DNA from 2 places in the Streptomyces sp. SAI-127 genome. Region 2 is predicted to be linked to the other one. Evidence: riboswitches for the same ligand, from Rfam matches in the RefSeq annotation. Region 2 holds a riboswitch; the other holds the start of a gene.
The links. Region 2 has a riboswitch for thiamine pyrophosphate ahead of thiO (glycine oxidase ThiO). Riboswitches for the same ligand answer to the same signal wherever they lie in the genome.
Positions count from the first base shown of each region.

Region 1: linked by a shared signal. The riboswitch ahead of thiC (phosphomethylpyrimidine synthase ThiC) and the one ahead of thiO (glycine oxidase ThiO) in region 2 are both predicted to bind thiamine pyrophosphate.

Region 1 is NZ_JARXYJ010000001.1:5,297,199-5,304,900, reverse strand. Features, by position in the region: gene M2157_RS24280 (hypothetical protein) at 1-383, shown strand, start outside; gene M2157_RS24275 (serine hydrolase domain-containing protein) at 557-1,693, shown strand; gene thiC (phosphomethylpyrimidine synthase ThiC) at 1,782-3,560, opposite strand; TPP riboswitch at 3,553-3,742, opposite strand; gene M2157_RS24265 (YibE/F family protein) at 3,814-5,583, shown strand; gene M2157_RS24260 (SsgA family sporulation/cell division regulator) at 5,837-6,274, opposite strand; gene M2157_RS24255 (helix-turn-helix domain-containing protein) at 6,373-7,107, opposite strand; gene M2157_RS24250 (DUF5326 family protein) at 7,513-7,702, opposite strand, start outside.
Region 2 is NZ_JARXYJ010000001.1:7,635,233-7,642,934, reverse strand. Features, by position in the region: gene M2157_RS35120 (NAD(P)/FAD-dependent oxidoreductase) at 1-1,320, shown strand, start outside; partial or broken gene M2157_RS35115 (hypothetical protein) at 1,362-2,331, opposite strand; gene metF (methylenetetrahydrofolate reductase [NAD(P)H]) at 2,388-3,311, opposite strand; gene thiE (thiamine phosphate synthase) at 3,435-4,085, opposite strand; gene M2157_RS35100 (Rv2175c family DNA-binding protein) at 4,180-4,551, opposite strand; gene M2157_RS35095 (FAD-dependent oxidoreductase) at 4,644-5,858, opposite strand; gene M2157_RS35090 (hypothetical protein) at 5,891-6,241, opposite strand; TPP riboswitch at 6,294-6,406, shown strand; gene thiO (glycine oxidase ThiO) at 6,404-7,567, shown strand; gene thiS (sulfur carrier protein ThiS) at 7,564-7,702, shown strand, end outside.

The sequences.
Region 1 (7,702 bases), 2.3 Mb from region 2:
GATGGGTGTTCGGCGCCATGACCGCGGCCGCGATCCTGGTCGCCGCCGTCGGGCTGCTGCTCACCGCCCTGCGCAACCGGCCCTCGCCGGACGCGGGGTACGGCGAGCTGAGCGAGGAGGTGGCACGGGCCAGGGACGCCTGGCGCGAGGCCCTGCTGGAACGCGGCATCCTCCCCTTCCTCAGGGAGGCTCTGGCCGACCCCGGCACCGCCGCACTGCACCACACGGCTCCGCCCGCACCGACCAGCCGGATGCCCAGCCTCGGCTACGGCCGCCCGGGCTTCAGCAGCCCGGACGACGGAGCGTCCGGTGCCCGCCCGAGCTTCACCAGCCCGGACTACACCAGCCCGGACTTCGGGGGGCCGGAACACCAGCCGGAGTAGCACCCGGCACAGCCCCTCGGCTTGCGCCCCCACCACGGGGAGCGCAAGCCGAAGATCCGGCCGCGGGCCGGCCTCTCCGTCGGCGCGCAACAACGGCCTCGGGGTCCGGTCCGGGTGTTCGTGGGGGACATCCCGGATGGCACCACGGGGCAACGTCGGCAGCATGACGGACCATGACTTCTCTCTCCCGACGTTCCCTGATGGGTGGTTGTGCGGCCGGTGCCATGCTGGCTGTCACCGGAAGCGCCAGTGCCGGCGCGTCAGCCAAGACCACCGCGGACACCAGTGCCCTGCAAGCTGCGATCAGCGATCTGTCCCATCCGCCGGCCACCTCCGCGCAACTGCGCGTCGAGGGCCGGGGAACCCACTGGTACGGCACCGCAGGAGTGTCAGACATAAGGAGCGGCCGTGCCCTGTACGGGGACGACCGGTTCCGAGCAGGCAGCGTCACCAAGGCATTCGTGGCGGCTGTCGTGCTGCAGCTGTGGGCGCGACACCGGGTGGACCTCGATGCCCCCATCGGCAGGTACCTTCGGGGCCTTCTTCCCTCCTCCTTCGCACGCATCACCGTGACGCAGTTGCTGAACCACACGAGCGGACTGCCCGACCATCGAGGACTGCCGGACCTCAGTACCCCGGAAGCCGTCCTACGGCACCGAGGAGACCGATGGACACCCCGGGAAATGGTGCGGACCGTGACCCACAGCCCGCTCAAGTTCCCTCCCGGCACCAAACAGGAGTACCGCGGCATCAACTATGTGCTGCTCGCCCTGCTCATCGAGGAGCTGACCGGCCGGCACTACGGCGAGGCGATCAAGTCCCGCATCCTGCGTCCCCTGAACCTGACGCGGACCCTGTTGCCTGGTGACGACCCGCACCTGCACGGCCCGCATGTGCACGGCTACCTCCGCATGACCGACAAGTCGCTCCAGGACATCACGACGTACGAACAGTCGAGCTCCTGGGGCGAGGGAGAACTGGTCTCATCCGCCGACGACCTCTTCCGCTTCCAGGAAGCCCTGTTCTCCGGCGTGTTACTGCCGCCCGAGGCCATGAGCCACCTCTTCGCTCTGCCGCCGCAGTCCGTTCACATGGTGGACGGCAGTCCGGCCCGCTACAGCATGGGGCTGCAGACGGCCACAGTGAACGGCGTGACGTTCTGGGGCAAGACAGGTGACACGTACGGGTACCGCACCCGTATGTTCGCCACCCGGGATCTGCGGCTCCGCTTCGTGTTGTCGTACACACCGACGCCTCTGGCCGCGAGTGAGGACATGATCAACCGGGTCGTCACCTTGCTCACCGCCTGAGCGTCTTCGGCTGTCGACGGACTCATGGGTCCGCGCCACCGCCCGGACTCGGGTGGTTCGGCGGCGCGGGCCCATTCACCTGTCGGGCTCAGTCCGCGAGCGGCAGATACACCCGGTTCCCGCTCGCCGCGAACTCCTTCGACTTCTGGGCCATGCCCTCCTCGATCTCCGTCTGGCTGTCGCCGTGGCGACGGCGGATGTCCTGGGAGATCTTCATCGAGCAGAACTTCGGCCCGCACATGGAGCAGAAGTGAGCCGTCTTGGCCGGTTCGGCCGGGAGGGTCTCGTCGTGGAACTCCCGGGCCGTGTCGGGGTCGAGGGCCAGGTTGAACTGGTCCTCCCAGCGGAACTCGAAGCGGGCGTCGGAGAGGGCGTCGTCCCAGTCCTGGGCGCCGGGGTGTCCCTTGGCGAGGTCGGCCGCATGGGCGGCGATCTTGTAGGTGATGACACCGGTCTTGACGTCGTCCCGGTTGGGCAGGCCCAGGTGCTCCTTGGGCGTGACGTAGCAGAGCATCGCGGTGCCCCACCAGGCGATCATCGCGGCGCCGATGCCGGAGGTGATGTGGTCGTAGGCCGGCGCGACGTCGGTGGTCAGCGGGCCGAGCGTATAGAACGGAGCTTCATCGCAGATCTCCTGCTGAAGGTCGATGTTCTCCTTGATCTTGTGCATCGGAACGTGCCCCGGGCCCTCGATCATGGTCTGTACGTTGAAACGCTTCGCGATCCGGTTGAGTTCCCCGAGCGTGCGCAACTCCGCGAACTGCGCCTCGTCGTTGGCGTCCGCGATCGAACCGGGCCTGAGGCCGTCGCCCAGCGAGTACGTGACGTCGTAGGCGGCGAGGATCTCGCACAGTTCCTCGAAGTTCTCGTACAGGAACGACTCCTTGTGGTGCGCGAGGCACCAGGCCGCCATGATCGAGCCGCCTCGCGAGACGATGCCGGTCTTGCGGTTGGCCGTCAGGGGTACGTACGGCAGGCGCACGCCCGCGTGGACCGTCATGTAGTCCACGCCCTGCTCGGCCTGTTCGATGACGGTGTCCTTGTAGATCTCCCAGGTCAGCTCCTCGGCGCGGCCGTCGACCTTCTCCAGCGCCTGGTAGAGCGGCACCGTGCCGATGGGAACGGGGGAGTTGCGCAGCACCCACTCGCGCGTGGTGTGGATGTTGCGGCCGGTGGACAGGTCCATGACCGTGTCGGCGCCCCAGCGGGTCGCCCAGGTCATTTTCTCCACCTCCTCCTCGATGGAGGACGTCACCGCGGAGTTGCCGATGTTGGCGTTGACCTTCACCAGGAACCGCTTGCCGATGATCATCGGCTCGATCTCCGGGTGGTTGACGTTCGCCGGCAGCACCGCGCGCCCCGCCGCGATCTCCTCGCGGACGACCTCGGGGTCGACGTTCTCCCGGATGGCCACGTACTCCATCTCCGGTGTGATCTCACCGCGACGGGCGTAGGCGAGCTGCGTGACCGCCCCGCCGTCACGGCTACGGCGCGGCTGGCGCGGCCGCCCCGGGAAGACCGCGTCGAGGTTACGGAGGCCACCCCGCGGTGAGGTGTGCTTGATCCCGTCGTCCTCGGGGCGCACGGGACGTCCCGCGTACTCCTCGGTGTCCCCGCGGGCGATGATCCAGTTGTCCCGCAGAGGCGCAAGGCCCCGTCGGACATCCGTCTCGGTGAGCGGATCGGTGTACGGGCCGGACGTGTCGTACAGCGTGACGGACTGTCCGTTGGTGAGGTGCACCTGACGGACCGGCACCCGCAGATCGGGGCGCGAGCCCTCGATGTACGCCTTGTGCCAGCCGATGGACTTCCCGGCCTCCCCGTCAAGCTGATCGGAGGCAGGCGTGCGCGCGTCCTTGATGGTCATGAGACCTACTCCCTACGCCGGCATTACCCGGTAACAGGTTCGGCGGTCGACGCAGCGATTTCCGTCTGCCGACGTTTCGTGGGGAACGTCACTCGATGGAGATGACGTTCCACGTGAAACATCGCTGGGACGGAGGTCAGCGCCCTCTCAGCCCGGTGCTCCGAGCTCCCGCGTGTACAAAGGTGGCTCCACGCTAGCGTCAATCCGGGCGCGGTGAACAGAGGGCCCCTGTCGTTCTTGCGATGATCGGTCGGTGACCACGATGCATCAGCCCCCATACCCGCCTCCCGAGCCTCCGCGCCGACCGGGCTCCGGAAACGGTCCCGGGCTCGGCCCCGGCAATGGCTCCCGCGGGCAGTTCGGAAACGGCGGGGCCGACGGCTGGCACGAGCATGAGCACGGTGGGCAGGGCGGGCACAGTGGGCAGGGCTACGGGTACGGGCCCGGAGCCGGTGGTGGAGGCCAGGTCGGTGGCACTGACCTGGGCGGCGGCCATGGTGATGGTGGCCGGGGTGGCGGTCAGGGCGGCGGGGGCTGGGGTGGTGGTGACGGCCATGGGCACGGGCACGAACCCGGCGACGGACACGGGCACGGGCACGAACCCGGCGACGGACACGGGCACGGGCACGAACCCGGCGACGGACACGGGCAGGGGGGCGGCTCCGGCAGCGGTGGTGGGCACGGCCACAGTCACAGCCACGGACCGGCAACTCCCGTCTCCAAGCACCTGCGCAAGGTCATCGCGGCGATCCTCATCCCGTTCGGCGTAGCGGTGGTGGTGGGCCTGGCAGTGCTGTGGCCCGGTGGCGCCCCGGCGCACGAACGTACCGGGGTCGGCTTCGACCGGCAGACCCAACAGGCAACGGTCACCAAGGTCGTGAGCGTCAGCTGCAAGTCGGTGAACGCCTCGGGGGAGACCCCGACCGGGGACACCTCCACCGCCGAGGGCTCCTCCGCCGAGCAGCAGGCGAACGGCACCTGCAAGAAGGCGACGATCCGGGTCGACACCGGCGACGACAAGGGCCGCACCTTCACGGAGATCGTCCAGCCGGACCAGTCCCGGCAGTTGCACGAGGGCCAGAAGGTCGTGGTCGCGTACGAGCCTTCGGCGCCCAGGGATCTGCAGTACTCGGTCGCCGACGTGAACCGCAGGCTCCCCATGGGGCTGCTCGCCGGAATCTTCGCGCTCGCCGTCGTGATCGTCGGGCGACTGCGCGGTGTCATGGCGCTGGTCGCCCTGACCATCAGCTTCCTGCTGCTGAACTTCTTCGTCCTGCCCGCGATCCTGCAGGGCTCGAACCCGCTCCTCGTGGCGGTGGTCGGGTCGAGCGCCATCATGCTGATCGCCCTCTACATGTGCCACGGTCTGTCGGCCAGAACCTCCGTGGCGGTGCTCGGCACGCTGATCTCCCTGGTGCTGATCGGCCTCCTCGGCTCGCAGTTCATCGGTTGGGCCGCGCTCACGGGCAACACGGACGACAACACCGGGCTCATCCATGGGCTGTATCCGTCGATCGACATGAGCGGCCTGCTGCTCGCCGGCGTCATCATCGGCTCGCTCGGTGTCCTCGACGACGTGACGGTCACGCAGACCTCGGCCGTGTGGGAGCTGCACGACGCCAACCCGACGATGGGCTGGCGCGGGCTCTACCGCGCGGGTATCCGGATCGGGCGCGACCACATCGCCTCCGTCGTCAACACGCTCGTCCTCGCCTACGCGGGTGCCGCGCTGCCGCTGCTGCTGCTCTTCTCCATCGCACAGTCCAGCGTGGGGACCGTCGCCAACAGTGAGCTGGTGGCGGAGGAGATCGTGCGCACGCTGGTCGGCTCGATCGGCCTCGTCGCATCGGTGCCGGTCACCACGGTCCTCGCGGCCCTGGTGGTCTCGGCGGACCGGCCGGGGGCGGAGGCGGTGGGTGCGGGGGCTCCGGCACCCGTACCGGCGACAAGCGTGAGCGCGGGCACGGCCGACAGCCGGCCGGCAGCGGCACGCGGTGGCAAGGGGCGACGGCGCAGGCGCTGAGAGGGGATCAGGGGCGCTGCCCACCTCCACCAGCGCAAGGGCGACTTCAAGCTTCGCCAGAAGCACCCTAGGGCTCCCGGCTTCCGGCTCCGACGATGAGACGAGGGTGGCCAGATCCAGCCTGCCCCGAGGTCAACCGGCCCGCCTTCCCGACAGCGCGCCACCCTCACCCTGAGCCCCGCATCGGCAGAAGCGTTCCTGCGCCCTCCCACCTCACGATTGAAGCGTTCCGTCGTCTCACCGCCATAAGGGGTCAGCCTGCGCTCTGTTCCTCCGCCAGGATCCGGTCCAGCGCCTCGTCGAGATGGGTGTCGAAATCGGCCAGCGCGGTCTCCTGCCCCAGCGGCACCACCTTGTCGGTGCGGTCGAGGAACGCGATGATCGGCGCCGTCGACGAGCGGAACAGTGCCTGATCACCGCCGACCTGAAGCCTGATCAGGACGTCGCCCAGCAGGTCGGAACCGGCGGGCGAGACCCGCACGTCGCCCTCCCCACATGGCCGGCCCACCCCGTCGATCAACAGCTCACGGCCGAAAGCCCAGGTCACCGGGTCGTCGCCCGGGAGATGGAAGGTCAGCCGGACTGCGTAGGGATCGCAGGCCTCGTAGCGCAGCTCCACCGGAATGCGGAAAGAGAGCTCCTCCGAGACGAGAAAGCTCATCATGACCTCTGCCTGTACGGTCTCGCGCATTGCCTACCCCGTCATCTGCCTTCGTTGGCCGGGAATGATCCCTCTGACACTGGTGGCATCTTGCTGAACGTGCACAACAGATCACAAGGAGTGAGTTTTCAGATACTGATAGAGATCGCCAGCGAGCCGGTCAGCCGCCCGATTTCCTCTTGCAGTTGCTGGGTTGCGGCCAGCAACCGGTCGGCCTGATGGGCAGGCAGGGAGATGGCCATCGTTGCCGCAGCGTTACCCAATGTGATCGGAATGGCCGCGCACACCGTCCCCAGCGCGTACTCCTGACGCTCTATCACCGGCTCCATCCGCGCGGTCCGTTCGAGACGCCGGAGCAGGCTGTGCCCGTCGCGCACGGTGTACGGGGTGATGGACTGCACGGGGTACCGGTCGAGATGGTCGCGCCGAGCCTCGTCGTCGAGCTGGGCGAGGAGGCACTGTCCGATGGCGTGCGCGTGCCCGGTCTCGCGGAAGTCGGCCCACTCCTCGACCGCCGGGTTGCCGGGGCTGTCGGAGACACAGAGGACCTCGATCTCGCCGTTCCGGTACTGCGCGTAGTACACCGGCACGCCGATCAGGTCGCGCCAGTGCGCGAGCGCCTCGACGACGGTGCTGCGACGTTTCTGCTCGGCTCCGCTGCTGCTCAGCCGCTCGGCCGCCTCGCCGAGGAAGAACAGACCCTTGTCGCGACGCAGATAGCCCTCGTGCACGAGGGTGCGCAGCAGGTGGTACGCCGTGGGGAGCGCCAGCCCGGTCTCGCGGGCGAGTTGTTTGGCGGGGGCTCCGTGCTCGTGCTCCGCGACGGACTCGAGCAGGCGCATGGCACGCTGGACGGACCCGATGAGCGTCGCGGAGTGGGGCTGTTCGGACGCTTCGGAGGAGGGCGCCGCGCGGCGCTGGAGGGGGGCTGACGGCCGTACGGGACCGGATGTCTGTACCGGAGCAGACGGCTGTACGGGAGCTGACGGCTGCGGCGGAGCTGTCGGCTGTGTGGGAGCCGTCGTCGAACGGGTGTCGATCTGGGCGGGTGCGGTGTCAACCGTGGCCAAGGGTCACTCCCGGAGCGCGAGGGGGCAGCCCGTGCGGGGAACACGGGAGGGGGTGTACGCCGCTCGCGGGGTCGTCCCCGCGTCGAGTTCCGGACTTTAACGGTCCGCCACCGCACATATACGGCCCGTCCGGGAAACTTCCCTCCCCCGAGGGAACAGGGGATTCCTGTTACCGGTCGCCCCGCCCCCTCCGGACGCTCACCAGTCGCTGCGCGACGAGGAGCTCGACATGAACTTCCGTACGACGTAGACGAGTCCGCCGACCAGGGCCACGAAGACCAGCAGCTTGAAGAGCAGGCCGATGACGAAGCCGACGACCGTGGCTATCAGCCCGCCGAACACGACCAGGGCAATGACCGGCACAGCGATCCACTTCACCCACCACGGC
Region 2 (7,702 bases):
GTCTACCGCGATCTGTTCATCAAGACCGGCAAGGAACCCCTGGAGTCGGTCGTCGAGCTGGTCCAGGTCGATCCGTCCTCGCGGCACATCTTCACGGACGGCACCGAGGTGTCCCTGCCCAACGCCTCGCGCGCGGGAGTGGTCGCAGCACTGGACGAGGCCCTCGGCGCGGGCGCGGGCGCACGCTGGGGTGACTTCCTCGTCCGGGCCCGCGAAGCCTGGGACCGCACCCGCAGGCCGCTCCTGGAGGAGCCCCTGTGGCCCAACTGGCAGGTGCTGCAGCGCGAGCCCTACCCCGCGGTGCCGCACAAACGGCTGCTGCGCACCCGACGGGCCTGCACGCTGCACGAGATCGGGGCCTGGGAGCTACGGGATCCGCGGCTCGCGGCCCTGCTGTACGGCCATGCGCTCGCGCACGGCGTCGACCCCGGCAGCGCGCCGGCGAGCGCGGCCGTCCTGCCGTACATGGAGCACGCCTTCGGCACCTGGTATGTCCGGGGCGGGATGCGGGAGTTGGCGCGGGCGGTGTACGAGCGGTGCGTCCAGCGCAAGGTCGAGTTCCACTTCGGCGCCGAGGTGACGGGCGTCCTGGAGAAGGACGGCCGCGCGGCAGGTCTGGAGCTGTCCGACGGGGCGGTCGTGGAGGCGGACACCGTCGTCGGCACCGGACCCTGGCGACTGCGCGGGCTCGTACCGGGTCGTGAGCTCTACGGCGCGAAGGACGTGCTTCCCGACGCCGAGGACCTGCACCCCGGCCGGGTCGTGGTGTGCCTCGCCCTGCGCGGAGCGCGGGAGCCGGACGCCGTGCACCGCACGGTGGTCTACGGCCCCGACCTGGAGGGCGAGTTGGACCTCTTCGTGCACGGGGAGATGCCCGACCCCACAGTGCGGATCGACCGGCCGGACGACCCTGCCCTGCGCCCCGACGCGGACCACGAATCCGTGGTGCTGACGGCGACCGTGTCGTCCGGCATGGGGTACGACTGGGCCACCGCGGGAGTCGTGGAGGCCTTCGCGGACCGGATGGTCGCCGCCGCCGAGCGGGCGATTCCGGGCCTGCGGGAGCGGATCCTGTGGCGCGAGGTGCGGACGCCCGTGCACACCGAGCGAGAGACAGGAGCCGTGGGCGGCGCCGTCGCCCCGCCCTCGCTGGCCGGCGGCGAAGGCACCCTGCACCCGTCCAACAGCACGGCGGTACCTGGCCTGTTCACGGCCGGCGGCTGGTCGCACCCCGGCGGGGGCCTCCCCCACGCGGGCATGTCGGGCTCGTTGGTGGCCGGACTGATCGTGGAGGGACCGGAGTTCCGCGGTTCTCAGTGACAACCGCTCAGTGACAACCGCTCAGTGACGACCGCGCGGGATCAGAAGCGGTACTGCTCGTCGTACCCGTTCCCCTGGCTCTGCCCGTGGTTCTGTTCCTGGCCGTTGTCGGGGTAGTACCCCTGCTCCGGCGGGAGTTCGCCGCCGTACTCGTCGGTGCGCTGCTGCGGCACCCACACCCCGCCGGCCGGGGTCTCGCCGCCGTACGTCCCGCCGTACTGGTCGTAGCCCTGCTGGACGAACTGCTGCTGGCCGCCGTAGGAGGCGTCGTACGACCCCGCCCCATAGGTCTGGGTGCCGATGTACGGGTCGGAGTAGGCGGCGTACTGCTGCTGCCCGGCCTGGTCGTAGCCGTACTGCTGCTGGTCGTACCCGGAGTAGCCGTCGTAGCCGTACGTCTGGTCGGCGGCGGCCGTCGCGTACTGGTCCTGGGTCTGGCCCGCGGACGCGTAGGACTGGTCACCTGCGTAGGAGGAGTCGTTGTATATGCCGTAGGAGCCGGTGTCGTCCGGCAGGGGCTGCGGCTCGTAGACCGACGTGGTCTCGGCGGCCGCGGCGGAGCGCGCGGGCGTGAAGACGTCGTCGCGGTCGTAGTCGTCGTGGCCGTAGCCGGCGGTGTCCGGCCGGCCCCTGGTCGTACCCGGCCTCGTCGCCGTGGGCCGCCTCGCCTGCCTCGAGGTCGGAGACCTCCAGGGCGGGCTCCTCGCCGCGCTCACGACGGCTCTTCTTGCCGCCGGTCAGACCGCCCAGCGCGGCCGGCGGGTTGACCGCCCAGCCCTGCTCGAAGCCGCGGCGGAACGACAGCGTGACGTAGGTCTGGCCGACCGCGAAGGCGATCGCGCCCAGCCCGATGACGACCACCGACGGCATCAGCACGCCGACGACCACACCGAGGAAGCCGACGAAGGCGAGCAGCCGCCAGCGCAGCCGTGCCTTGTACTGCAGCAGCACCTCGCCGAGCAGCCACAGCGCGACGATTCCGAACGCGATGTAGAGGACCGTCCAGCCCATGTACGCCCCTCTCCCAGTGACCGCTACGCAGTGTGTCGTATATCCGTACGGCCGGTCTAGGCCTGCGGTGGATGGTGCAGACCCAGGTTTTCGTAGATTTCCAGCGTCGCCGTGGAGTTGTTGAGCGTGATGAAGTGCAGTCCGGGCACTCCCTCGGACAGCAGCCGGGCGCAGAACTCCGTGGCGAACTCGATTCCGATCGAGCGTACAGCGGTCGGATCGTCCTTTGCTGTGAGGATCCGCTCTTTCAGGACGGAGGGGATGATCGCGTTGCTGAGCTGCGGGAGCCGTTCCAGCATCCGCACGCTGGTCACGGGCATGACCTCAGGAATGACGGGGGTCTCGCAACCCGCGGCGTGGACTCGGTCACGCAGCCGCAGATAGGACTCCGGCTGGAAGAACATCTGGGTGATGGCGTAGTCGGCGCCGGCGCGGCACTTGTCGACGAAGCGCGTGACGTCGGAGTCCCAGTCCGCGGAGCGCGGGTGCATCTCCGGGAAGGCCGCGACGCCGACGCAGAAGTCGCCCGACTCCTTGATGAGCCGGACGAGTTCGGCGGCGTAGGTCAGGCCCTGCGGATGCGCCACCCACTCGGCCATCGGGTCGCCGGGCGGGTCGCCGCGCACGGCCAGGATGTTGCGGATCCCGGCGTCGGCGTACTGGCCGATGATGTTGCGCAGTTCCGCGACGGAGTGGTCGACCGCGGTCAGGTGGGCGACCGGGGTCAGGGTGGTGTCCGCGACGATCTGCTGGGTCTCCTTGACGGTGCCCGCGCGGGTGGAGCCGCCGGCGCCGTAGGTCACGGAGACGAAGTCCGGGGCGACCGCCTCGACCCTCCTGAGCGCGCTCCACAGGTTCCGCTCACCCTTGGGGGTCTTCGGCGCCGAGAACTCGAAGGAGTACGTCGTCTTGCCCGCGGCGAGCATGTCACGCACCGTGCGTGCGCGGTCAGTCCTGGTGGATGCGGTTCCTAGGGCCATACCGGCAGGTTAGCCAGGGGGCAGCGGTCGCCCAACCGGATCAGGGAAATTTGCCCGCTTTGTCGACTTGTTGTCCACCCCTCGGACACCGGGCCGATCATGCGACCGGCGAATACCGGCCCCTCACTCCGTGTCACGCAGCCGCTTCGCGAACTCCGCGGCGGCCGCGCCCGGGTCGTCCGCCTCGGTGATCGCCCGGACGACCACGACCCGGCGGGCACCGGCCTCCAGGACCTCGTCGAGGTTGCCGAGGTCGATGCCGCCGATGGCGAACCAGGGGCGGTCGGTGCCGAGGGCGGCGGTGTACCGGACCAGGTCGAGGCCGGGGGCGTGCCGGCCTGGCTTGGTGGGGGTCGGCCAGCAGGGGCCGGTGCAGAAGTAGTCCACGCCGTCCTGGACCGCGGCAGCGGCGGCCTCCGCCTCGGCGTGCGTGGAGCGACCTATGAGGATGTCGTCGCCGAGGATCGCGCGGGCGGCGGGGACGGGCAGGTCGCCCTGGCCGAGGTGCAGCACACCGGCGCCCGCCGCGTGGGCGACGTCGGCCCGGTCGTTGACCGCGAGAAGCCTGCCGTGCCGCGCGCAGGCGTCGGCGAAGACCTGGAGATGCTCCAGTTCCTCGGCCGCTTCCATGCCCTTGTCCCGCAGCTGCACGATGTCGACGCCCCCGGCCAGGACCGCGTCCAGGAACTCGGCGAGGTCGCCCTGGTGCTTGCGGGCGTCCGTGCAGAGGTAGACGCGGGCGTCGGCGAGCCGGTCACGGGTGGTGTCGGGCATGCGTGAGTCTCCCCCGGGTTCGGTGGCGTACGGGCCGTGCCGGACCGTGGCCGTGGCCTCGGCAGTCACGGCCCGTACGCCGGTGTGGTTCGGATCAGACGGCGAGCGCCTGGGCCCGGCGCTTCACCTCCGTGCCGCGATTCTCGCTCAGGGCCTGCGCGGGGGTGCCGGGCAGGCTCTCGTCGGGCGTGAAGAGCCACTCCAGCATCTCTTCGTCGGTGAAGCCGTCGTCCCTCAGGAGCGTCAGGGTCCCGGCCAGGCCCTTGACGACCTTCTGCTCGACCCCGTCGATGAAGGCGGCGGGAACGTGCAGCGCGCGGTTCTCACCACGGCGTACGGCGATGAGCTGGCCGTCCTTGACCAGCTGCCGCACACGCGTCACCTCGACATCGAGCACTTCTGCGATGTCGGGGAGGGTGAGCCAGGCGGGGACGAGAGCATCGATCTTTGCGTCAATCTCGGTCACGGGATTAAGCGTGCCATCCCGCACTGACAGTCGGAAGCCGGGGCGCCCCGGCGGGGGAACGCAGTTCTCGCAGCGGCCCACCCGGTGGTCGCCTATGCCGTCGCCGCCTTCAGCGGCCTCGCCGGGTCCGCGAGCAGCTCCGGGTCCATCTCCGCGCCCGCCTCGATCAGGCGGCGGCCCTGGGCCAGGTCGCGGGGCCGGCCCACCGCCAGGAGGGCCACCAGGCGCCTCTCGCGCAGCCAGCACACCGTCCAGGCGGGGCCCGACGGCTCGCCGCGCCACAGCGTCGTGTCAGCGGACGCGTGGTGGCCGGCGTACTGGACGAAGCGGCCGAACTGCTCGGACCAGAAGTACGGAACGGGGTCGTAGACCGGGCGGGTCTCGCCCAGGATGTCGGCGGCCACCGTGCGGGGGCCTTGGAGGGCGTTGTCCCAGTGGTGGACCAGCAGGCGCTCGCCGTACCTGCCCGAGGGGAAGGAGGCGCAGTCACCGACCGCGTAGACGTCCGGTACGGAAGTGCGCAGCCGGTCGTCGGCGACGACCTCGCGGTGAGCGCCGAGTTCGATGCCCGAACCGGCGAGCCAGGCCGTGGCGGGCCGTGCGCCGACACCCACCACGACCGCGTCGGCGGCCACCCGGGAGCCGTCGTCCAGGACGACCGCGCCGGGCTCGACACGCTCCACGCGCGCGTGGGTGCGCAACACGGCACCCGCGTCGGCGTACCAGGAGGTCATCGGCGCGGCCACCTCGGCGGGCAGCGCGCCCGCGAGCGGCCGGTCGGCGGCTTCCACGACCGTCACCGCGCAGCCCGACTCACGCGCGGCGGTGGCGAACTCGGCGCCGATCCAGCCCGCGCCGACGACCACGATGTCGTGCTGTCGGGCGAGCACGGGGCGCAGCCGCTCGGCGTCGTCCAGGGTGCGCAGCAGATGCACGCCCGGTACACCCTCCGTGCCGGGCAGCCGGATCGGTTCGGCACCGGTGGCGAGGACCAGGGCGTCGTACGGGACAGGCCCGGCCTCGGTGTCCAGTTCGTGCGCTTCCGGGCGCACGCCCAGCGCCTCGCGGCCGAGCAGCAGTTCGATGCCGAGGGCCTCGAAGTCCACGTCGAAGGCCGAGCCCTCGGCCTTGCCGAGCAGCACGGCCTTGGACAGCGGCGGACGGTCGTACGGCTGGTGGGGCTCCGCGCCGATCACCGTGACCGTGCCCTTGAATCCCTGTTCGCGCAGAGCGACCGCGGTCTGTACGCCGGCCATGCCCGCGCCGACCACGACCACCCGCCGCTGCGCCTGCGTCTGCTCGCTCATTTGATCACCCTAGTCACCTGACAATCAGTCAGTCAGGAGTCGTGCTCAGTGACCTGTTCCACAACGCTCGTCCCGCTGCCCGGCTGCGACTCCCACTCCCACGTCTCCTCCAACCGCAGCCGACCGTCGGGAAGCTCCACGACCGTCGAGACGCAGTGCCCGGAGGATGTCGTTCCGTCCTGCTTGAGCTGCACGTACCGGAAGTCGAGACGATCCCCCGCGCGCGTGCCGACGAGATGTCCGCGCACGACGTCACCGCCCGCGTACTCGGCCCAGATCTCCCCGTCCTTCTCGTGGTAGGTGAACCGGGTCCGAGTACCCACCTGACCCGGGGCCTGATCGGCCACCGGGGCGAGGAGGAGACCGTCGAGCGAGCGGGGCATGGCGGAAGGCTCCCTTACAGAGGCGCACGGGCACGGGCTAGGGTGGCCAACGTAGAGCACTCGCGGGAGCCCGGACGCACCGGGCTGAGAGGGAGGCTGGGCGGCCTCCGACCGTACGAACCTGATCCGGGTCATGCCGGCGAAGGGAGGGGCTGGACGCCCATGTCCTCACGTACGTCAGACGTCCTCGTCGTCGGGGGCGGCATCATCGGCCTGGTCACGGCCTGGCGGGCCGCGCAGCGCGGACTCACCACGACCGTCGTGGACCCCGAACCGGGCGGCGGGGCCGCCCAGGTGGCCGCCGGGATGCTGGCCGCTGTCACCGAACTGCACTACGGCGAGCAGACCCTGCTGGGGCTGAACCTCGCCTCGGCCCAGCGCTATCCCGACTTCGCGGCCGAGCTCACCGACCTGACCGGTCTCGACCTCGGCTACCGCCGCTGCGGCACGCTCGCGGTGGCCCTTGACGCCGACGACCGCGCCCACCTGCGCGAACTGCACGCGCTCCAGCGGCAGTCGGGGCTGGAGTCGGAGTGGCTGTCCGGCCGGGAGTGCCGACGCCTGGAGCCGATGCTCGCACCGGGGGTGCGGGGCGGACTGCGGGTGGACGGCGACCACCAGATCGATCCACGGCGGCTCACGCGCGCGTTGCTGGCCGCGTGCGAGCAGGCGGGTGTCGTCTTCCACCGCGCGTGGGCCAAGGGCCTCCGTGTCGCAGGGGACCGGGCCGCAGGGCTCACCACGACCGACGGCGACGAGCTGGGCGCGGGCCAGGTGGTGCTCGCCGCCGGAAGCCTCAGCGGCCGCCTCGAAGGGGTCCCCGCGGACGTCCTGCCCCCGGTACGGCCCGTGAAGGGCCAGGTGCTGCGGCTGACCGTGCCTGCGCGCAGCGCGCCCTTCCTGAGCCGCACTGTGCGGGCCGTGGTGCGCGGCAGCCAGGTCTACCTGGTGCCGCGGGAGAACGGCGAGCTGGTGATCGGCGCGACCAGCGAGGAGCTGGGCTGGGACACGACGGTGACCGCGGGCGGGGTGTACGAGCTGCTGCGGGACGCCCACGAACTCGTCCCCGGCATCACCGAGCTGCCGCTGACGGAGACCCGCGCGGGGCTGCGCCCGGGCTCCCCGGACAACGCCCCGCTGCTCGGGCCCACGGAACTGACCGGGCTGGTGCTCGCGACCGGCCACTATCGCAATGGCGTACTGCTCACGCCGATCACCGGGGACGCCATGGCGCACGTCCTGACGACGGGCGAACTCCCCGACGTGGCACGCCCGTTCACCCCGAGGCGATTCGGCGCCGCGGAACTCCTGGAGCAGCCGGCATGAACATCTCCGTCAACGGAGAGCCGCGGGAGTTCGCTTCCGGCACGGCTCTCGACACCGTCGTGCGGGCGCTGACGCAGGCGCCCTCCGGGGTGGCCGCCGCGCTCAACGAAACCGTCGTCCCGCGCGCGCAGTGGC